Linked DNA regions of Methylosinus sp. H3A. Each later gene encodes a partner of the first gene's protein in a complex. Links are inferred from orthologs where the notes say so. Each region holds a gene or a part of one and is shown on either strand. Other genes may lie near its edges.

Region 1 (10,794 bases):
ACGCCAGCAGGCCGAAATCGACGACGAGGCCGGTCTGCTCGGCGACCTGGCCGAATTCGCTCGGATCGAGCTGGCCGAGGCGCGGATGCTCCCAGCGCAGCAGCGCCTCGAAGCCGGCGATGGTGCGATCCTCCAGCCGCACCACGGGCTGGAAGAACACTTTGATTTCCCCGCGCTCGAGCGCCCGGCGCAGATCGGCCTCCAGCGTCAGCCGGTCGGAGCGCTGCGCGCGCATCGCCGGACGGAACACCTCTATGCGATTGCCGCCGAGCTTTTTGGCGTGGCGCAACGCGATCTCGGCGTCCTCGAGCATGTCGTGGCGATCGGGATGCAGCTCCTTGTCGAACAGCGCCACGCCGATCGACACCGACAGGGAAATCTCGCGATCGGTGAAGCGCACCGGCGTCGCCAGCGTGCGGCGCACCGAATCGGCGAGCGCGATCACATGGTCGACGTCCGTCTCGGAGACGAGGATGATCGCGAAACGATCGCCGTCGAGCCGGGCCAGAGTGTCCTGCGGCTGCAACAGCCGCGTCAGCCGATGGGCGATGGTGAGCAGGATCGAATCGCCGGTGGCGACGCCGACCTGCTCGTTGATCTGGCGGAAACGGTCGATATCGACGGCGAGCACGGTCGGCCGCAGCCCGGCCTCGAGTCCGGCGAAGACCAGCGCCGCCTCCAGTCGATCGAAAAATAATTCGCGATTCGGAAGGCCGGTCAGATTGTCGTGGACGGCGTCATGGAGCAGCCGCTCGCGGGCGTTGCGCTCGTCGGTCACGTCGGTGAGCGTGCCGACGACGCGAATCACCTCGCCATCCTGCCCGATGACCGGCCGCGCCCTCAGCCGATAGCAGAAATAATGGCCGTCCGCGGCGCGCAGCCGGAACTCCTGATTGATGCGCCCGCGCCGCTGCTCGAGCAGAGCATCGAGGCAGGCGCGATAGCGATCGTGCTCGAATGGATGCAGAAGCGCGAGCCAGGAGGAGGCCGCGCCCTCTAGCCCGCCGCGATCGAGGCCCAATTGCTCCTCCACCTCCGGGCTCACATAGATGTAGTCGGCCGGGACGTCCCAATCGAAGACGATCTCATTGGCGCCGGTCAGCGCCAGCGCCTTGCGCTCTATGTCGGAGATCGCGCCATGAGCGAGGCCGCCGCTCGCGAAGGCATTCTGCATAACGGTGAAGCCGATCAGCATCACAATGAGCACCAGTCCGCCGACCAGCGCCGGAGAGACCAGATCATTGGTCAGCCAGCCAGCCACGGTGAAGCCCGCGGCGCAAACCCACAGCAGCAGCAAAAACCACGTCGGAATCAGCATGATGGCTCGATCGAAGCCATGCGTCGCCAAATAGAGCACCAGCACGAAGCCGACCGCCGAGACAGTGGCCAGCGAAATGCGGGCGACGCCCGCCGCCACCGGCGCGTCGAAAATGGCGAGGCCGACGAGATCGGCGAGAATCAGCAGCCACAGCGCCGCGACATGCCAGGCGCGCACATGCCAACGGTTGAGGTTGAGATAGGCGAAGAGAAAGACGACCAAGGTCGCCGACAGCACCGTTTCCGCGCCGGCGCGCCAAATGCGATCGGCGTTGGGATCGACGCCGAAAATCTTGGCCCAAAAGCCGAAATCTATGCAGACATAGGCCAGAACCGACCAGGCGAGCGCCGCCGCCGCCGGAAAGATCACCGCGCCTTTGACGACGAAGACGATGGTCAAAAACAGCGCCAGCAGGCCGGCGATGCCGATGACGATTCCCTTGTAGAGCGTGAGGCTGGTGACCTTGTCCTTGTAGGAGTCCGGCTCCCACAGATAGAGCTGCGGCAGATTGGGCGTGCGCAGCTCGGCCACATAAGTGATCGTCGTGCCGGGATCGAGGGTGAGGCGAAAAACGTCGGCGTCCCCGCTATCCTCATGTTCCGGCGGAAAACCCTGGCTCGCCGTGATCGCCGAAATGCGCGTCGCGCCGAGATCCGGCCAGATCACTCCCGACCCCTGGAGGCGGAAATGCGGGGCGACGATTAGCCGCTCCAATTGCTCATCCGTGTCGTTGGTGAGCGCGAAGACGATCCAGCTCGGGCGAGTCCCCGCCTCTTTCGCGCCCACTTCGATGCGTCGAATAATGCCGTCGGAGCCCGGAGCGGTCGACACCTGCAGGCGATCGCCCTCGGAGGAATATTTCTCGACTGCGTGCGTGAGGTCGATCGCCGCCGCGTCCTGCGGCACGCGCACGGAATCGATGGCGAGAGCCCGCGACCCGCAGAGGACGAGAAACAGGAGAGCGATCAGATATCTGGATAGCGGCACGAATCTCGTCTCTGGCGCGCAGGCCCGAAAAGTCCGATTGTCGCGGGGTGGACCGATCGGCTTTCGGATTTCTTCTTGTCGGAACTTTGACTGGTACCGGCTAAGTCGTCGGTCCGCAAGCCGGTATGGTCTTTGCGTATCGGCGCGCAACCGAGCGGCCGCGCTTGCGGAGGCTGGACGGCGCCAATATACGCTCAATGGGGGACAGGGCGGAATTTTAGAAGTTCTCTAGATTTGGGAGATGCGGTCACGCAGAGCCCTCGTCTGGCGGCTGCAGCCTGTCGAAACTAAGGAAACTGGATGCGTAGCGCTCTCGGCGGACCCCGCTTGCTGCTCCGCCGGCTTCGCGAGGTCATGGCGGAGCCGGTGAGCGCGCAGGCGCGGCTCGACAAGATCGTCGTGCTCATCGCGTCCAATATGGTGGCGGAAGTCTGTTCCGTCTATGTTCTGCGCGCCGACCAGAGGCTCGAGCTCTACGCCACCGAGGGCCTCAATCGCGAGGCCGTGCATCTCACCACCATGCACGCGGGCGAAGGCCTCGTCGGCCTCATCGCCAAAAGCGCCGAGCCTTTGAACCTCTCCGAGGCGCAGGAGCACCCGTCCTTCTCCTACAAGCCGGAGACGGGCGAGGAGATCTATCACTCCTTCCTCGGCGTGCCGATATTGCGCGGCGGCAACACGCTCGGCGTGCTCGTCGTGCAGAATCGCGTGCGGCGCATCTATTCCGAGGAGGAGATAGAGGCGCTGCAGACGACGGCGATGCTCGTCGCCGAAATGATCGCCTCGGGCGAATTGCGCTCCATCGCCAAGACTCCCGAGAGCCTCGCGCTCGACCGTCCGGTGGTGATCAAGGGCGCGCCCATGTGCGAGGGCGTCGGGCTCGGCTACGCCGTGCTGCACGAGCCGCGCGTCGTCGTGAAGCAGCTCATCGCCGAGGATATCGCCTCCGAGGTCCAGCGCCTCGACGCGGCGATAGAGGCGATGCGCCTCTCCATCGACGAATTGGTCGCCCATGGCGACCGCATGGGCGCCGGGGAGCATCGCGAGGTGCTCGAGGCCGTCCGCATCTTCGCCAATGATCGCGGCTGGGTGCGGCGGCTGCACGAGGCCGTGCTCAGCGGCCTCACCGCGGAAGCGGCGGTGGAGCGCGTGCAGAACGACGCTCGCGCCAAGCTGCAGCGCCAGACCGACCCCTATCTGCGCGACCGGCTGCACGATCTCGACGATCTCGCCAATCGCCTGCTGCATCAGCTCACCGGGCAGAGCTATGTTGCCGATCGCGAATCGATCCCCGAGAACGCGATTCTCATCGCCCGCAACATGGGCCCCGCGGCGCTGCTCGACTATGACCGCTCGCGCCTGCGCGGCCTGGTGCTGGAGGAAGGCGGGCCGGCGAGCCATGTCGGCATTGTCGCCCGCGCGCTCGGGATCGCCACCGTCGGCCTCGCCGCCAATGTGACCGATCTCGTCGAAGCCGGCGACGCCATCATCGTCGACGGCGTGACCGGCGACGTCCAGATCCGCCCGCCGCCGGATGTGCAGACCGCCTATGGCGAGAAGGCGCGACTGCGCGCCCGCCGCATGGAGCAATACGCCAAGCTGCGCGACGTGCCCGCCGTCACCAAGGACGGCGTCGACATCGCGCTGCATATGAACGCCGGCCTCATCGTCGACGTGCCGCATCTGCACGAGACCGGCGCGCGCTCGATCGGCCTGTTCCGCACCGAGCTGCAATTCATGCTGGCGCCACGCTTTCCGCGCATGAACGAGCAGTTCCTGCTCTACAAGGCGGTGTTCGACGCGGTGCAGGACCGCCCCGTCACCTTCCGCACGCTCGACATCGGCAGCGACAAGATCCTGCCCTATATGGCGACGATCGACGAGGAGAATCCGGCGCTCGGCTGGCGCGCGATCCGCATCGGCCTCGATCGGCCGGGCCTGTTGCGCATGCAGATCAGAGCCATGCTGAAAGCGGCCGGCGGACGCGACGTGCGCATCATGTTCCCGATGATCGCCAATGTCGCGGAATTCGAGGCGGCGAAGGCGATCGCGCATCGCGAGCTCGCCCATCTCCAGCGCCACGGCCATGCGCCGCCGACCGATGTGCGGCTCGGCGCCATGGTGGAGGTTCCCTCGCTCTTGTGGGAGCTCGACACCATCGCCGCGCGCGCCGATTTCCTCTCGGTCGGCTCCAACGATCTGATGCAGTACATGTATGCGGCGGATCGCGACAATACGCGCGTCGCCAAGCGTTACGACACACTCTCGCCGCCGATCTTGCGCGCGCTGGAGCGCATCGCCGCGGCAGGCAAGCGCGCCGGCAAAACGGTCACGCTCTGCGGCGAGATGGGCGGCCGCCCGCTGGAGGCCTTGGCTCTGCTGGCGCTCGGCTATCGTTCGCTGTCCATGTCTCCGTCCTCGATCGGCCCGGTGAAGGCGATGATTCTCGCCGTCAATCTCGAGGAGGTCGAGGTGTTCGTCGCCTCGCTGCTCGCCAGGGAAGACGGCGCGCCGAGCCTGCGCGAGAATTTGCGCGAATTCGCCGCCGCGCGCGATATTCCGGTTTGAGCATGCGCCGATTCGAGAAATCTCGCCGGGAAAGGCGTTTCCACCTCCCCCTCGAGGGGGGAGGTCGAGCGCCGAAGGCGATCGGGAGGGGGTGTTTCCACCGAGTCTTCCTCGTGGAACCCTACCCCAGACCGCTTCGCGGTCCGACCCTCCCCCTAAAGGGGAGGGTGAGCGCGTCGATTTCGGCAATCGCCACGAAAGACGGGGGCCGCTAGCGACGCTCGCGCCTCGCTCCACGCCGTCCCCTCATCTCTCGCTCGGCAAGCCCCATGTTCGCCCAAGACAAGCTCGAACTCATTTTGCGCCGTCACGAGGAGATCGCCGACAGGCTCAGCTCCGGGCCGGACGCGGCGAGCTTCGTCGCGCTTTCTCGTGAGCTCGCCTCGCTCGATGATGTCGTCGCCAAGATCAAAATCTATCGCGCGACTCTCGCCGAGATCGCCGGCGCCGGCGAGATGCTCGCCGATCCGGCGATCGACCCGGCCATGCGCGAATTCGTCGAAGGCGAGCTCGATGTCGCGCAGGAAGCGCTGACCAGCGCCGAGCATGAATTGAAGCTCGCGCTGCTGCCGAAAGACTCGGCCGATGAGAAAGGCGTCATTCTCGAGGTGCGCGCCGGAACCGGCGGCGACGAGGCCGCCCTCTTCGCCGGCGATCTCTTCCGCGCCTATCAACGTTACGCCGGCTCCAAAGGCTGGAGCGTCGAGATTCTCTCGGCGAGCGAAGGCGCGCTCGGCGGCTATAAGGAGATCGTCGCCGAGATCGCCGGCCGCGGCGTCTATGCGAAATTGAAATTCGAATCGGGCGTGCATCGCGTGCAGCGCGTGCCGGCGACGGAGACGCAGGGGCGCATCCACACATCCGCGGCGACCGTCGCCATGCTGCCGCAGGCCGAGGAAGTCGACGTCGCCATAGACGACAAAGATTTGAACATAGAGACGATGCGCTCCGGCGGCGCCGGCGGCCAGCATGTCAACAAGACCGAATCGGCGATCCGCATCACGCATATTCCATCCGGCATCGTCGTGATGATGCAGGAGGAGCGCTCGCAGCATCGCAACAAGGCCAAGGCGATGGAGGTGCTGCGCTCACGCCTCTATGACGCCGAGCGCCAGCGCCTCGACAATGCGCGCGCCGCCGATCGCAAGGCGCAGGTCGGCTCCGGCGATCGTTCGGAACGCATCCGCACCTATAATTTTCCGCAAGGCCGCGTCACCGACCATCGCATCAATCTGACGCTCTACAAGCTCGATCGCGTGATGGAAGGCGAGATGGACGAGATTTTCGACGCGCTGACGACGGATCATCAGGCGAAATTGCTGGCGCAGAGCGAGAGCTGACGCTTCGATGTGATCGAGCCCGATTTAGTTCCGAGTTGAATGCGACAGCGGATGCGCCTAGGGTGCGCCCGCACTGAAATTTAGTCATTCGCTTTTTCGACAGTCGACTCGAAATATATATTCGAGGAGTGCGCATCGTGCGTAAGATATTCGCTTCCGCGCTCCTGGCTTTTACATTCTCGCCACCGGCCTATGCGGTCGAGGCGACCACCCTTCGCGGTCTGCCGCTGTTCGCTGCGCCTCAACAGCCATTCGACTGGACAGGGGTCCATTTCGGGACGACTGGCGGATATGGCGGCGGATACGGCCCGGCCAATCGCGCGCGGCTCCAATATTCGAACGGCCACGCCGTCGCGAGCGCGAGCGCGTCGACCGAGAATGTGACCGTCGGATTCGGCTATTTGTTCGCCGGCGCCGCGCTCGGATATGACTTTCGACTGCCCGGCGAGTTGATCGTCGGGCTCGAAGCCGACTGGTCGCGGATCGTCGCGGATGTCACGCCGGGGGTCGCCGTCGCGGCGACGCGCGGGCTATTCGCGGGCGATCCAGGATGGTTCGCGACATTGCGGGCGCGCGTGGGCTATGGGCTGTTCGACCGTTTCCTGCCCTATCTCACCGGCGGCGCCGCCTATTCGAGAATCGGCGCCGATGTGGTCGCGAGATTTCCCGAGATGAGCCTCGCCGCCTCGACGACGATCGGGACGGGGTCGGGCGCGAGGCTCGGCTGGACCATGGGCGCGGGCGCCGAATATGCGATCACGGACCAGATCAGCGTCAAGACCGAGTATCTCTATTCGGAATTCAGCGGCTCCGCGCTTCCCATCATCACGGCTTTCGCGTCCACTAAGCCGGCCATAGGCGTCCTTTCGACACGGAAAGTCGGCGTCCATACGGTGCGCGGCGGCGTGAACTGGAGGCCGCGTCGGCAGGACGCCGATCCGGCGCTCCCGCCTCCCGGTCTCGGCGCCGGAGCGTCGCGCCCCGCCTTCCCGAGGAGCGGCCTCTATTTCGGCCTGGGCGGAGGCTTCGCCGGCGGCGGCGGCGTCGCCGATCTGAACAGATCGCAGCCGCAGGGCGCGGGATTTTCGGGCGCCTCCGTCAAAACGAGGGTCGGATACGGCGATCGTCTCATCGGCGCCTTCGCGGGATACGATCATATCGTCGGCGACCGGATCATCGTCGGCCTCGCGGCCGATTTTTACGGCGGCGTCCTCGGGACGCATGTCATCGACGACGGCGCCCAATCGGGAACGACGAGCGCAGACGGCCTCTATCTGCTTCAGACGGGCAACCTGTCCCAGAGCAATGCGCGCATCGAGCGTCGCTGGTCCGCGACGGCGAGGGCGCGCCTCGGCTATGCTCTGCTCGAACGGCTCGCGCCCTATGTCACGGCGGGCGTCGCCTATTCGAAGATCGAGGCGAAATTCGCCTCGTCCACTCTGTCGAGCCTTTTCGCGAAATCGCTCGATCCCGTCGCCGTCTACGCCACCGACGGATGGAGCGCCTCGCGCGGCGGCTCGAGCGAGGTCGAGGTCGGCTGGACGGCGGGCGCGGGCGCGGAATATGCGCTCACGGAGCGGATCGCGCTATGGACTGAATATCTCTATTCGAAATTCGGCGGCTCGACCATTCCGATCGCCACGCTCTCGTCGAATGGCGCGCTGTCCGTCAGCTCGCTGTCGACAGCGCCGGTCGGCGTCCACTTCGTCCGCGGCGGCGTCAGCTGGAAATTCTTCGAGCCCGATCTGAGCGCGCTCTTCGGCGGCGGCCGGAGCCTTTTCGCGTTTCGTTGAAGCTAACGCGCCTCCGACGCCGGATCGGCGCCTCTTCCCGCGAAGAGACCGCGCTGTGCGCCGCCGCACGAACATTCGGCATGGCGCTTCGTAGCATGCGAAGGCTCGCCGATGAGAGCGAGCGCAACGCAAACGGAGTTGGTCATGAGCAAAAATGCCCTCGCCGCCGGGCTTCTGGCCCTGACATTGACCGGTTCGACCATTCTCGCCTCCACCGCCGAGGCGAACCCCTATCGGCGCCATCACCACGGCCATTATTGGGGCGGCGTCGCCGCAGCGGGGGCGCTGACCGCTCTGACGCTCGGCGCCATCGCCGCATCGCAAGCGCCGAGCGATTGCTATATGACCCGCCAGCCCGTGACCGACGATTGGGGCAATGTCCTCTATTTCCGCCGCGTGCGCGTCTGCGAGTGAGCCAGCGCGGATGAATGAGCCCAAAAAGGCGGGGCCCTTCGATCTCGAAGCGGCCGCGCCTACCGCGCCCTCTCGCTCGCCCGCTCGTTCAGACGCCGATAGAGCGTGCTGCGATGCACGCCGAGCACGCGAGCGGCCTTGCTGAAATTGCCGTCGCAGGCGTCGAGCGCCGCGCGCATCGCCGAAAGCTCGGCGTCGCGCAGCCTGTGCTCGGCGAGCCGCGCCGAAGGCGGCTCGAAGCAAATGTCATGCAGCTCCAAAGGACAATCCGTCGGCCGCGCGCGGCAGGAGGACGGCGTGTTGGCGAGGCCATAATAGCGCCGGCCGTCGCTGCCGATGATCTCCGCCATTTGCGGCGCCGTTCTCAGCGGCTCGAACAATTCGTCGAAACTCACACTGTCGAGAGCGCTCCAATCGCGCTGCACGAAGGAGAGGCCGCGGCGATTGGCGGCGATGAGCCGCTTGTCGTCGTCGAAGGCGAGGAGCCCCTCGCGCGGCGCGCCGACGACGGCGGGATCGGTGTGGAAGCGCAAGACAGTCGCCGCTGAAAAAGCATTGCCGCCGAAGAAACGATGCTCGATCTGCTCGACCGCGAAGCGAACGAGCCCCAGAGCATGGACGCGATGCACGCCGGCGTTGGCCGAGAGGGCGAGCGCGCCGACGACGACGCCGCGCGGATCGACGATGGGCGCCGCCGCGCCGCTCAAAATCGCGTGGCTCTCGAAGAAATGCTCGCCGCCATGCACGGCCACCGCCCGCCGCTCGGCCAGCGCCGCGCCGATCGCATTGGTGCCGGCGGCCGCCTCGCTCCAATGCGCGCCGGGCTTGAGCGAGATTTCCGCCGCCTGCGCGACAAAGCCCATGTCGCCTATGGCGTCGACGATCACTCCCTGCGCATCGGCGAGGATGACGACCGCGCCGGTCTCATGCGCTTCGGCGTTCAGCGCGTCGAGCTCCGGCCGGCAGAGCCGCCGCAGCCGCTCGTGGCGCGCAAGAAAAGTCTGCAGCTCGGTCCGCTCGAGCGCGGCGGCGCGCGGCGGTTTGGCGACATCGAAGCCGAGTTCCGCGCAGCGCAGCCAGGACCGCAGAATCGGCTGTTTGAGCTCGACGGTCGGCAGCTCTCCGCGGCCGAAGAATTTTTCACGCGCCGCCTCCGTCAGGCTGGCGGAATAGAGGGGCATTTGAGACGCCTTTTCACGGCCGTCCGATACGCGACGGCGGGCGGGCGGCCCGTCGCCGAGCCGACCGCTGCTCGTCAATATGAGAATATGCGCGGTTTGTGCATCGCACCAATTGTCGCAGCCTTTCCCCTTATCCCATGGGATCAAAAGGAGAAAATCGTTCCTGCGACGAGCGCGTTGGTCCGCACGCCCTGCCCCAGCAGATTATGCGAGACCGAGCGCACGAATTCGCTCTGGAACGTGACCCAATCGGTGAAGCGATATTTCACGAAGCCGATCGTCGAGGCGTTGGCGGCGACGAGCGCGCCATCGCCGAGACGGCCGGGATAATCGGCGAGATTGGCGTCGAGATAGCTGACGCCATAGCTGCCGCCGAAGGTCAGGCGCTCGAAGATCGTATAGCCGGCCTGGGCGTAATAGCCAGAGGATTTGCGCCGCTCGCCGTCATAGCCGACGCCGTCGAAATAAAGCCCCGTCGTGCCGAGGCCGACGCCCTTATAGCCGTAGCCGACCAAAGTCACCGGACCGACGTCGAAACGGCCGCCGGCGTCGATCGCCATGGAGCGCACGCCCGCCCCGCGCGCGAGCAGCACGGCGTCGCCGGATTCGACGCGATGGCGCTGGGTGAGGCCGGATGTCCACAGGGTCAGCTTCATCCCCGGCGCGAGCTCGCCCACATATTTGAGACGCGCCTGAAAGCCCGGCTGATCATGCCCTGTGATCACGCCCGAATAGGGAAGGACGCCGGCGGCAGACACATAGGAGCCGGCGTTGTCGAATTGCTGATAGGGTGAGAAGGCGCCGACCGAGACGGTGACGCCATGGAAATCCGGCGTCGTATAGGTGAGCTGCGGAATCCAATCCGCATAGACATAGCCGAAGCCGATGCGGCCGAGGCTCGTATTGGAGGGGCTGGCGTTAGCGGCAATGGTGCCGGCGCCGAACAAAGTGAAATCATTGAGAATGGCGTCGGCGGCGAAGAGGCCGAGATCGCGGCCGACCTTCAGCGAGCCGTAATCGGCCGAGCTGATCTCGCCGAACACCTGTCGCAGATCGACGCCCGGCGTGCCGAGCGCCACCGAGGCGCCGGAGCTGTTGCCATTGAGCAGGCCGACGCGAATATTATTGCCGCCCGCGTAGAGGCCGAGCGAGAAGGAGACCTTATAGCCCTCCTGCTCGGTCGAGAGATTGAG
Region 2 (10,951 bases), 1.3 Mb from region 1 along the record:
CGGCGCCGGCGCGCCGCGCTTCGTCCGCGAGACGCTCGGTCGCCGCCTCGCCGAAGGCGCAGTCGACGACGACGCAATCGAACTGCCCCTCCGTCGCTGCGCCGAGGAGGTCGGCGCCGCGCGCCTCGTCGCGCGCGATCTCCGCCTGCGCCCCGGCGCCGCGCAGGATCTCGGCCATGAAGGGGCCTTCGAAGATCGTCGGAGAGACGATCAACACGCTGGAGCCGGCGAGCGGCTTCTTGCGCTCGCGCGCGCGGTCGTCGAAGAGGGCGTGCGGCCCGCGCGGCAGAGTGAAGGCGAAGACGGCGCCCGAGCTCGAGCCCGACCCCTCTTCGATCTCCAGCCGGCCGCCCATCAGCGCGGCGAGATGGCGCGAGATGGCGAGGCCGAGGCCGGTGCCGCCGTGCCGGCGCGTCGAGGAGCCGTCGCCCTGCTCGAATTCCTCGAAGATGATCTCGCGCGCCGCCGGCGCGACCCCCGGCCCGGTGTCGGCGACACGAAAGACGAGCGCGCCTTTGGCGTCGCGCTCGACGCTGAGGCCGACGCCGCCGCTCGCGGTGAAATTCACCGCATTGCCGGCGAGATTGACGAGAATCTGGCGCACGCGCGCGGCGTCTCCGGCGACGGTCTCCGGCGCGTCCGGCGCGATATAGCTCGCGATCTCGAGATGCTTGGCCTGCGCGCGCGGCGCCAGCAGCTCCACGACGCCTTCGACGAGCGGCGTCAGAGCGAAAGGCTCGACCTCGAGCTCGATCTTGCCCGCCTCGATCTTGGAGAAATCGAGAATATCGTCGATGAGCTGGGCGAGCGAACGGCCGGAGGCGGCGATCGCGTCGACATAGCTCGCCTGCTCGGCGTCGAGCCGCGTCGCCGCCAGCAATTGCGCGAGGCCGAGCACGCCGTTGAGCGGCGTGCGGATCTCATGGCTCACCGTGGCGAGGAAGCGCGATTTGGCCTGGCTCGCCGCCTCGGCGCGGTCGCGCGCGGCGGCGGCGGCGCGCAGCTCCCAGATTTCATCGCGCAATCCTTCGAGCTCGGTCTCCACGGCCCGGCGGCGCAGCGCCCGGCGCGCGCGCAGAAACCAGAGCCAGCCGGCCGCGACGAGCGTGACGAGGAAAGCGAAGGCGACGAAGACGCAATTGGGGACAGGGGGCATACGGAGCGTCCAAAACCATTCGATGAAGGCGGTTATTTCACGACAATCGCGAGAAAAGTATGAATTGATCGGCAGGGCGTGAGCTCAGGCGGCGGCGCGCGCTCCGGCGGAGCCGCCTCGATAGGCGAGAGCTTCGGCGAGATGGCGGCGCGCGATCGCGTCCGAATTGTCGAGATCGGCGATGGTGCGGGCGAGCTTCAGCGCGCGGTGAAAGCCGCGCGCCGAGAGCCCGAGGCGTTCGGCGGCGTCGCGGATCAGCGCCGTCCCGGAGGCGTCGAGCGCGGCGGCCTTGTCGATCGCGCTCGCCGGAGCGCTCGCATTGGTGGTGGAGCCGGCGAGACCGAGCTTTTCATAGCGCCGGCGCTGGCGGTCGCGGGCCGCGGCGACGCGCGCCGCGACCTCGGCCGAGCCCTCGGCCGGCGGCGGCAAAACGAGATCGGCCGCCGACACGGCGGGAACCTCGATCCGCAGATCGAAACGGTCGATCAGCGGGCCGGAGAGCCGCGCCTGATATTGCGCGAGGCAGCGTTCATTGGGCTGGCGGCGGCAGGCGAAGCCCGGTTCGAGCGCATAGCCGCAACGGCACGGGTTCATCGCCGCGACGAGCTGGAAGCGGGCGGGATAGACAGCGCGGTGATTGGCGCGCGAGACGGCGACCTCGCCGGTCTCCAGCGGCTGGCGCAGACCGTCGAGCGCCTGCGCTTGGAATTCCGGCAATTCGTCGAGGAACAGAACGCCATTGTGGGCGAGCGAAATCTCGCCCGGACGCGCATGGGCGCCGCCTCCGACCAGCGCCGCCATAGAGGCGGAATGGTGCGGCGCGCGATAGGGGCGCCGATCGGTGAGCTCGCCGCCCGCGATCTCGCCGGCGACGGAATGGATCATCGAGACTTCGAGCAGCTCGCGCGGCGACAGCGGCGGCAGAATGGAGGGAAGCCGCGCCGCCAGCATGGATTTGCCGGCGCCGGGCGGGCCGTTCATCAAGAGATTGTGGCCGCCGGCGGCGGCGATCTCCAGCGCCCGTTTGGCGCTCTCCTGGCCCTTGATGTCGGCGAGGTCCGGGAGGTCCGCCGCGGCGGCGCGCACCGCTGGCTCCGGCCGCGCGAGAACCTGCGTTCCCTTCAGATGGTTGACGAGCTGGATCAGCGAGCGCGGCGCGATCACCTCCATCTCGTTGGACGCCCAGGCGGCCTCCGGCCCGCATTGGCGCGGACAGACGAGCCCATGGCCCCGCATATTGGCGGCGACGGCCGCGGGCAGCACGCCGGCGACCGGCGCGATCGCGCCGTCGAGCCCCAATTCGCCGAGCACCGTATAGCCGTCCAGCGCGTCCGAAGGGATGGCGCCGATCGCCGCCATCACGCCGAGCGCGATCGGCAGATCGTAATGGCTGCCCTCCTTGGGCATGTCGGCCGGCGCCAGATTGACGGTGATGCGCTTGGCCGGCAGCGCGAGGCCGGAGGCGACGAGCGCCGCCCGCACCCGCTCCCGCGATTCGGCGACCGCCTTGTCGGGAAGGCCGACCAGGGTGAACACCACATTGCCGCTGGCGATCTGGACCTGAACGTCGACCGGCTTGGCTTCGATCCCCTCGAAGGCGACCGTCGAGACCCTGACCACCATGGCGAAAGCTCCGACTCCGAGCAGAAAGAAAGCGCTCCAACGCGGACGTCGCCATAGTAGACGCGGCGTCTCGCCACGGCAAGAACAATATGAGAACGAAATTTCGCCGCGCTTCGGCAACGGCCCGCTAACCGGCGCGAGCTAGTCTGCGCCGAAAGTTCGACCCGATATTTTTGAGATTTGCGAAAGCGTCGCCATGCTGCGGCCGCGCTCTCATGGACTAAAGAGCCGCGGCGGGCTTCGCCCGAGAGATGGGAAAGCGCGAGATGTCTCAGAAGAATCGAATGATTACGGCGCTCGGCGTCGCGGCTCTGGCGTTCGTGCTGGGGCTCGCCCCGGCGAGCGGGCGGGCGGCCGAATGCGGACGCAATGGCGAGGGCTTCGAGCCCTGGCTCGAGGGTTTCCGGCGCGAGGCCGCGGCGGCGGGAGTCGCCAAGCCGGCGATCGATTCGGCGCTCGCCGACGTGTTCTACGACCGTTCGGTGATCTCGCATGACCGCGGGCAGAAGGTGTTTCGCCAGACCTTCGAGCAATTCTCCGCCCGCATGGCCAATTCCTTCCGCGTGAGCAAGGGGCGCTCGCTGTTGCTCAAACATGCGGCGCTGTTCAAGCGGATCGAGCAGAAATATGGCGTGCCGGGGCCGGTTCTCGTCGCGATCTGGGGGCTGGAGACGGATTTCGGCGCCTATCTCGGCAATTTCTCGACGATTCGCGCTCTGGCGACGCTCGCTTATGATTGCCGCCGCTCCGACAGGTTCCGCGCCGAATTGCTCGACGCTCTGCGCATCGTCCAACGCGGCGATCTCGACCCTGCGCAAATGCGCGGCGCCTGGGCCGGAGAGATCGGCCAGACGCAGTTCATGCCCTCGTCCTATCTGAAATTCGCCGTCGATTTCGACGGCGACGGCAAGCGCGATCTCGTTCACGATACGGCCGATGTGCTCGCCTCCACGGCCAATTTTCTGCAAGGCTCCGGCTGGAAGCCGGGCGCCGGCTGGGACGAGGGCGAGCCCAATTTCCCGGCGCTGCTCGAATGGAACAAGGCGAAGGTCTATTCCAAGACCATCGCCCTGCTCGCCGACAAGATCAAAGGCGCCGGCGACTGACAGACTTGGACTGACAGACTTGGACAGCGCGCGGTGGATTACTCCGCGGGCTCGGCGTCGGCCGTCTTCAGCGAATGTATCGGCCGATGCCGCAGATAGATGAAGAACATGGCGATCACGCCCGTGCCCATCAGCAGATAATAGGGCAGGGTGCGCATGAAGCTCTTGCCCACGGAGAAGGGAAAGCGCGACACCCAGCGCTCGCCATGCTCGCCCGTCACCGTCACAATGCCGACGAAATAGCCCGCATCCGGGAAGTCGTGCTCGAAATTTATCGTGCCGGTCGGATAGGTGCGCGGGCCGCGATAGGCGACGGTCACCGCATTTATGTCGGCGTTCTCCCGCTCCTCGCCGCCGACATCCTTGACGATTCTTATCTCCACCGCCATGTCGCGAAGCTCGTCCTGCTCGGCGTCGAGCGCGATGATGGTGTGGCCGGTCGCCGGAATGTCCTCGCAGAATTCGTTTTTCGAAGAGTCCGGAAGATAGCCGGTGAAATTCATTATGTCGGGGCCGATGAACAGCCGGCATCGGCCCTCTGCCGAGCCCAGCCGGCCATGGGCCGAGGCGGGCGCGGCCGCGGCGAGAAGCATGAGCGGCAAGACGAAGAGAATGGGCGGCGCGGAACGGATCGCCGAACGCAGAACCCCATCGATCGACCGCCAGAACGGGACAAGACCGCTGTCGGACATGATGATTCCCCCATGGAGCATGTGTTGCGGGCCTCGTTCCGTGGGCGCCTTCGCTCCGACGACGAAGCGAGAGCCGGATCGGCCGACCCGGTCGCTCGCCGCCTGCGACAATGCGGCATGTTAGCGCATTCTCTCGGAGCGGCAAGAGCGTGAGCGGGCTTCGTTTTTTTCCGTCTTTTCCGATAGGTTTCGGGCGCGTCGGCGACGCAATACTGCGGCCTTTGCTTGCGCTTTGTTCGGCGTGGCGCGGTCTTTGCGGGATTCGCCCCGCGGACTCTTGTCTTTCTGCGGCTCGCACGCCATATTCGGCGTCGAGGACCGCGCCGATTGGCCGGATAGACCGGGCCGCGCGGCCTTTTTCGAGAGGATGCTATGTCCAATTTCGACCGCAACACGAGCTTCGGCTATCGGGGCGGGGTCTCCAGAGCCGGCACGGCAGAGATCGACCAGGGCCTGCGCGCCTATATGCTCGGCGTCTATAATTACATGGTCCTGGGTCTCGGCGTCACCGGATTCGTGGCGCTCGGCACGCATATGCTCGCCGTGGCCAAGGAAGGCGGCCGCCAGATCGCGCTCACGCCCTTCGGCCAGATGCTCTACACGAGCCCGCTGAAATGGGTGGTGATGCTGGCGCCGCTGGCCTTCGTGTTCTTCCTGGGCTTTCGCGCCGACCGCATCTCCGCGGCGACGGCTCGCAACCTCTTCCTCGCCTTCTCGGCGGTGATGGGGTTGTCGATGTCGTCGATCATGATCGTCTTCACCGGCGCGTCCATCGCCAAGGTGTTCTTCATCACCGCGGCGGCCTTCGGCGGCCTCAGCCTCTATGGCTATATGACGAAGCGCGATCTCTCGGCCTTCGGCTCCTTCCTCGTGATGGGCCTGTGGGGCCTCGTGCTCGCGAGCCTCGTCAATCTGTTCTTCCAGAGCAGCGCGCTGCAGTTCGGCCTGTCGATCCTGTCGGTGTTCATCTTCGCGGGCCTCACCGCCTGGGACACGCAGTCGATCAAGGACGGCTATTATCAGAGCGCTGGCTATGGTCACGAGGTGGTGGCGAAGCAGAGCATTTTCGGCGCTCTGTCGCTCTATCTCGACTTCATCAACATGTTCCAGTCGCTGCTCTATCTGTTCGGCGACCGCAACGACTGACGATCCTTCGGTCGACGCGAGAAAACGAAGGCCCCGCTGCGGCGGGGCCTTTTCTTTTTCAGTCGCGCACCAATTCGAGCTTTTTTTGCAGTACGGCGATGACGCGCGCGAGCTCCTGGCCGCGACGCATCACGAGACCGCCGGAGGCGACGACGCTGAAGGCGCCCTGACGGCGGCCGAGCTCGGGGTTTTTCTCGATGCGATAGAGCGGCGCCTCGCTGGCGCGGCGATAGACGGAGAACACCGCCTTGGCGGGAGAGAAGTCGATGGCGTAGTCGCGCCATTCGCCGGCCGCGACCTTGGCGCCGTAGAGATCGAAGAGCAGCCGCAGTTCGCGCCGGTCGAAGGACACGAGCGGGGCGGTTCTGGTCTCGGGCGCGGGCCTGGACCGATCGGGGTCGTTCGTCGCGCGGCCTGCCACAACGGCGAGCAGGCCGCGCCGCCTGCTGGGTTCGGTCGTCTCCGTCTCGCTCATACCGCTTTTCCTCTTTCGCGGGCATGATCGCGCGCCGATCGCGCGAGGGCAAGACAAAGATGACATTCCGGCGACGATCGGCCCGGCGCGCAAAGATCAAATTTCACATTTTCGCCAATATCGAGCCCCTTGTCCGCCAAAGGAGCCGACCAATATCTAACGTATTGCCTCGACAGGCGCGGGAAGTGGTTTTTCCGGATTTCGTCAGCCCCCCAGCCCCCCGGAAGGGCGCTTCTCGAGCAGAGTGAGTTCGTGGCGATGGACGGGCCGGCCGGGCGACGCTCGGGCGGCCCGTCTTGTTTTTGCAGGTCGCGTGCGAGTCGCCGCGCGCAAGCTGCGCATCGCGACGCGTCCCGGCAGTGACGTGGGCCGGCGCTCTTGCAACTTTGCCGATGGTCTCCGATATCAGCTCTCGCGCACCGCTCGAGGCCGCTCGACGGGCGCCATTGCCGATCAATGACGATCTCTATATCCCGGCCAGTGCCCGCGCGCCGTCGGCCATGCTTCCATTGCGGGAGCGGCGCGCGCGGCGGAGCCGATAGAAAAAGCGGAGACGACGCCCGTGAACGACCACGCCGAAACAAATACGATCGACGCTGCCGAGCGCAGCGATTACGGCTTCCAGGCCGATGTCGCGCGGCTCTTGGAGCTCATGACTCATTCGGTCTATTCCGAGCGCGACATTTTTCTGCGCGAACTCGTGTCCAATGCGGCGGACGCGATCGAGAAGCTGCGCTTCGAATCGGTGGCGAACGAGGCGCTGGCGGCGCAGGCCGGCGCGCCGCTCGTCACCATAGCGCTCGACAAGGACGCCCGCACGCTGAGCGTCACGGACAATGGCGTCGGCATGTCGCGCGACGATCTCGTCGCCGCTCTCGGCACCATAGCGAGCTCCGGCACGCGCGCCTTTCTCGACGACCTCGAGGCGAAGGGCGGCGCCGACCAGGGTAACGCGGGCCAGGGAGGCTCCGACAAGGGAAACGCGGGCGTCGGCGGCTCGCTCATCGGACGTTTCGGCATCGGCTTTTATTCGGCCTTCATGGTCGCCGATCACATCGAGGTGGCGACGCGCCGCGCGGGCGCGTCGGAAGCGTTTCTCTGGACCTCCGAAGGCAAGGGCTCGTTCCAGATCGCGCCGCTCGCTCTCGACTCGGTGCCCGCGGTCGGCACGCGCGTGACGCTGCATCTCAATTCGGAATCGGATGAATTTCTGCAGCCCTATCGCATAGAGGAGATTTTGCGCGAGCACTCGGGGGCGATCGCGATACCGATCGATCTCGTCGAGGAGCAGGGCAAGGAGCCGCGCCGTCTCACCGACGGCTCGGCGCTGTGGACCAAGTCCAAATCCGAGGTGAGCGAGCAAGACTATAAGGATTTCTATCAGCAGATATCCGGCCAGTTCGACGAGCCGGCGCTCACAATTCATTGGCGCGCGGAGGGACGCACGGAATATACGGTGCTCGCCTTCGTGCCCGGCTCGCGGCCTTACGATCTCTTCGATCCCAAGCGCAAGAGCCGCTCCAAGCTCTATGTGCGCCGCGTGCTGATCTCGCGCGAGGCCGACGTTCTGCCGCCCTGGCTGCGTTTCATGCGTATCGTCGTCGACAGCGCCGATCTGCCGCTCAATGTCTCGCGCGAGATGGTGCAGAACAATCCGATCCTCGCCGCGATCCGCAAGGCGATCGGCACGCGCGTGCTCAAGGAGCTCGCCGATCTTTCCGCCAATGATTCGGAGAAATTCGCCGCCGTATGGAAGAATTTCGGCGCCGTCATCAAGGAGGGGCTGCACGAGGATCCGGTGCGCCGCGACGAGATATTCGCCATTGCGCGTTTCACGACGTCGCAGCATCCGGACGGCGGCCGCAGCCTCAAAGATTATGTCGAAAATCTGCGGCCCAATCAGACGGCCATTTATTACATCACCGGCGACGACAAGAAGCGGCTCGCCTCGAGCCCGCAGCTCGAAGGCTATCGCGCCAAGGGCATAGACGTGCTGCTGCTCGATGAGCCGGTCGACGCCTTCTGGGTGACGAGCGCCGTCGGCTATGACGGCAAGCCGTTCAAATCGGTGACGCAGGGCGCCGCCGATATCGACGCCGTGCCGACGCCGGAAGGTTCTTCCGACACGCCGCCGGCCGAAGCGAGCGCGGAGGTCGCGCTGCTCACCGGCATGTTGAAGGAGACGCTCGCCGGAGAGATCGACGATGTGCGCGTCTCGACGCGCCTGCGGGAGAGCCCCGCCTGCCTCGTCGCCGCCGATCACGGCTTCGATCTCCAGCTCGCGCGCATGCTCCAGGAGAGCGGCAATAAGGGCGTTTTCGGCAAGCCCGTGCTCGAGATCAATCCGCGCCACGAGGCGGTGCTCGCTCTCGCGCAAAAAGCGAAGGCCGATCGCGCCAGCGCGGAAGACGGCTTCTGGCTGCTGTTCGACACGGCGCGCATCGCCGATGGCGAGGCGCCGCTCGACGCGGCCGCTTTCGCCAGGCGCGTCGCCGCGCTGCTCGCCAAAGGGTGACGCTTCTGTCCCTGCTTGCGCTCGATCATGTGACGCGCGCCGCGGCGCTCGACGAGGTCGCGGCCTTTCTCGATCGCTCCGGCGTCGAGGATGCGCGTCGCGACGCGCGAGCGCTGCTGCTCGCCGCCGGCGGATTCACAGCGGCGGAGCTGCTGCTGGAGCCGACGGCGGCGCTCACGGGCGCCGCGCGGGAAAAACTGCGCGACTATGCGCAGCGTCGCGCGGCGCGCGAGCCGGTGACGCGCATTCTCGGCGCGCGCGGCTTCTGGACGCATGATCTCGTCGTCGCGCCCCGAGTGCTCGATCCACGGCCGGACACGGAGACGGTCGTCGAGCTCACGCTCGAGCTCATGCGCGAGCGTCGGCTCGAGCCGCTCGCGATACTCGATCTCGGCGTCGGCTCGGGCGCGATTCTCTGCGCGCTGCTCGCCGAATTTCCGAACGCGCGCGCGGTCGGCGTCGATCTCAGCGCCAACGCTTGCGCCGCCGCCGCGCTCAATCTGTCGCGCTCCGGTTTCGCCGAGCGCGCGGCGGTGCTGCGCGGGCGCTGGGCCGATGCGCTCGCTGCGCGTTTCGATCTCGTGGTCTCCAATCCGCCTTATATCGCGAGCGGCGAATTGGACGCGCTGGAGCCGGAAGTGCGGCTCTATGATCCGCCGCTCGCGCTCGACGGCGGCGCCGATGGACTCGACTGCTATCGCGAGATCGCTGCGGAGTTGCCGCGTCTGCTCGCGCCGATGGGCGTAGCGGCGCTCGAGGCGGGCGACAAGCAGGCGCGAAGCGTCGTCGCTCTATTGGCCGAGAATGGCCTCGAGCCCGCCGGAATTCGCAAGGACGCCGGCGGACGCGAGCGCGCCGTCGCCGCGCGGCGCAGCAGTTCGTGACATGCGAGGTCGTGACATATTGGCTACACCCCCTATTTATCTGAGGGACGGAACGTTCGCGCCCTTGGCGAGCCTGCCCGGGTGGACTATAGTCGCCTGCGACAAGACGCTGATCGTCGTGAGCGACGCTGAGCGCGGATGAGGGGGAATACGGCCGGTCCCCGAAATTTTGCCGAAGGCGCGAGTCCCGCGCCGCATGGGCCGGTGTCCGGCGCCACCGTTCGAACCCGAAAAGACGATGAATGATCGGGTGTTCGGCGCGCGAGACAGAGCGTGTTCGGACTCATCGAGCGTGAGCGACGGTTTCGCGATTCGACCGCGGCCGCGATGAAGGCGAGAGGCGTAACGCGCGCCGTGGCGGCGAGCGAGAGCCAGACGACTTCGACGCCGTCTTTCTTTAGGTCGAGGGGCCGACGAGCGGCCTTTGCTCAGTAGCGCCTTCGAGCGTGTCGGCGGCGCTCGGATGCAAGATGTGAATTCGGCGCAGGCTGTTCCACGAGGACGCCGCGCCGGCCGCGTGATCCATGTCTGGATCGCGCAAGCGACAGAACGGACAGAAACGCCGCTCGAGGTAGAGCGGAGTCGCTCCGTTGGATCGGGCATGGCGCCCGGCTTCCTTCTCTGACGCAGTTTCGAGCGTTCGTCCCTCTCGGCGCGTTCGGCCGAAGCACGACACGCCGAGCCAGCAAAGCGTAAGGACCTTCTCGGGGATATTCGATGAGACCAGGACAGAATAAACGCATCCGCGGCCGCAATGGGGGTCGAAAAGGGCCCAATCCCCTCACACGTTCCTACGAGTCGAACGGTCCGGACGTTAAGATCCGGGGAACCGCTCAGCATGTCGCTGAGAAATATCTTCAGCTCGCCCGAGACGCGCAATCCTCCGGCGACACGATCATGGCCGAGAGCCTGCTTCAGCACGCCGAACATTATTTTCGTCTGATCGCCGCGGCTCAGACCGCGCAACAGCAGGCGCAGGGCGGCTACGGCGGCCGTCCCTATGAGGCGGCTGAAACCGACATCGACGACGATGATGATTTCAGCGGAATCTCGGATCGTTTCGCGCCTCTCTCTGAGCGCTTGCCGCAGACCGCCGGCTATCAGCCGCCGCCGCAGCCTTATGCTTCTGCGCCCTATGCGCCGCAGCCCGCGGCGCAGCCGCAATTCGCGCAGCAGCCGCAACCGCAACCACAGCCCTACGAGGAGCGTCCGATCGGCGAGCGTCCGGTCAACGAGCCGCGCTATGAGCGCCAGCCGCGCCAAGATCGAGGCGGTTCGGATCGCGGTGGTTCGGATCGCGGCGGCTTTCGCGATCGACGCGACCGCGACCGCGGTGGCGAGCAGACCGCCGAGG

The links.
Region 2: the proteins of prfA (region 1) and prmC are in contact, whole or in part, in a crystal structure (PDB 2B3T), measured with the Escherichia coli proteins. The link is inferred for Methylosinus sp. H3A from one-to-one orthologs.

Annotation. Positions count from the first base shown.
Region 1 is NZ_JADNQW010000005.1:3,060,530-3,071,323, reverse strand. Bases 4,335-7,177 are described here. They hold prfA (peptide chain release factor 1), read left to right. Parts: upstream 4,335-5,142; coding sequence 5,143-6,213; downstream 6,214-7,177. Other genes in these bases: IY145_RS17190 (outer membrane protein), read left to right, coding at 6,351-7,177; ptsP (phosphoenolpyruvate--protein phosphotransferase), read left to right, coding at 4,335-4,873. Outside these bases: IY145_RS17205 (sensor domain-containing phosphodiesterase), read right to left, coding at 1-2,305; more of ptsP, read left to right, coding at 2,606-4,334; more of IY145_RS17190, read left to right, coding at 7,178-8,006; IY145_RS17185 (hypothetical protein), read left to right, coding at 8,151-8,420; IY145_RS17180 (sigma-54-dependent Fis family transcriptional regulator), read right to left, coding at 8,480-9,601; IY145_RS17175 (porin), read right to left, coding at 9,745-10,794. UniProt on the Escherichia coli protein: Peptide chain release factor 1 directs the termination of translation in response to the peptide chain termination codons UAG and UAA.
Region 2 is NZ_JADNQW010000005.1:4,374,441-4,385,391, reverse strand. Bases 7,654-10,653 are described here. They hold prmC (peptide chain release factor N(5)-glutamine methyltransferase), read left to right. Parts: upstream 7,654-8,709; coding sequence 8,710-9,597; downstream 9,598-10,653. Other genes in these bases: IY145_RS23245 (DUF4167 domain-containing protein), read left to right, coding at 10,315-10,653; htpG (molecular chaperone HtpG), read left to right, coding at 7,654-8,713. Outside these bases: IY145_RS23285 (ATP-binding protein), read right to left, coding at 1-1,156; IY145_RS23280 (YifB family Mg chelatase-like AAA ATPase), read right to left, coding at 1,241-2,779; IY145_RS23275 (lytic transglycosylase domain-containing protein), read left to right, coding at 3,046-3,885; IY145_RS23270 (hypothetical protein), read right to left, coding at 3,924-4,577; IY145_RS23265 (Bax inhibitor-1/YccA family protein), read left to right, coding at 4,950-5,723; IY145_RS23260 (DUF2794 domain-containing protein), read right to left, coding at 5,782-6,198; more of htpG, read left to right, coding at 6,761-7,653; more of IY145_RS23245, read left to right, coding at 10,654-10,951. UniProt on the Escherichia coli protein: Methylates the class 1 translation termination release factors RF1/PrfA and RF2/PrfB on the glutamine residue of the universally conserved GGQ motif, i.e. on 'Gln-235' in RF1 and on 'Gln-252' in RF2.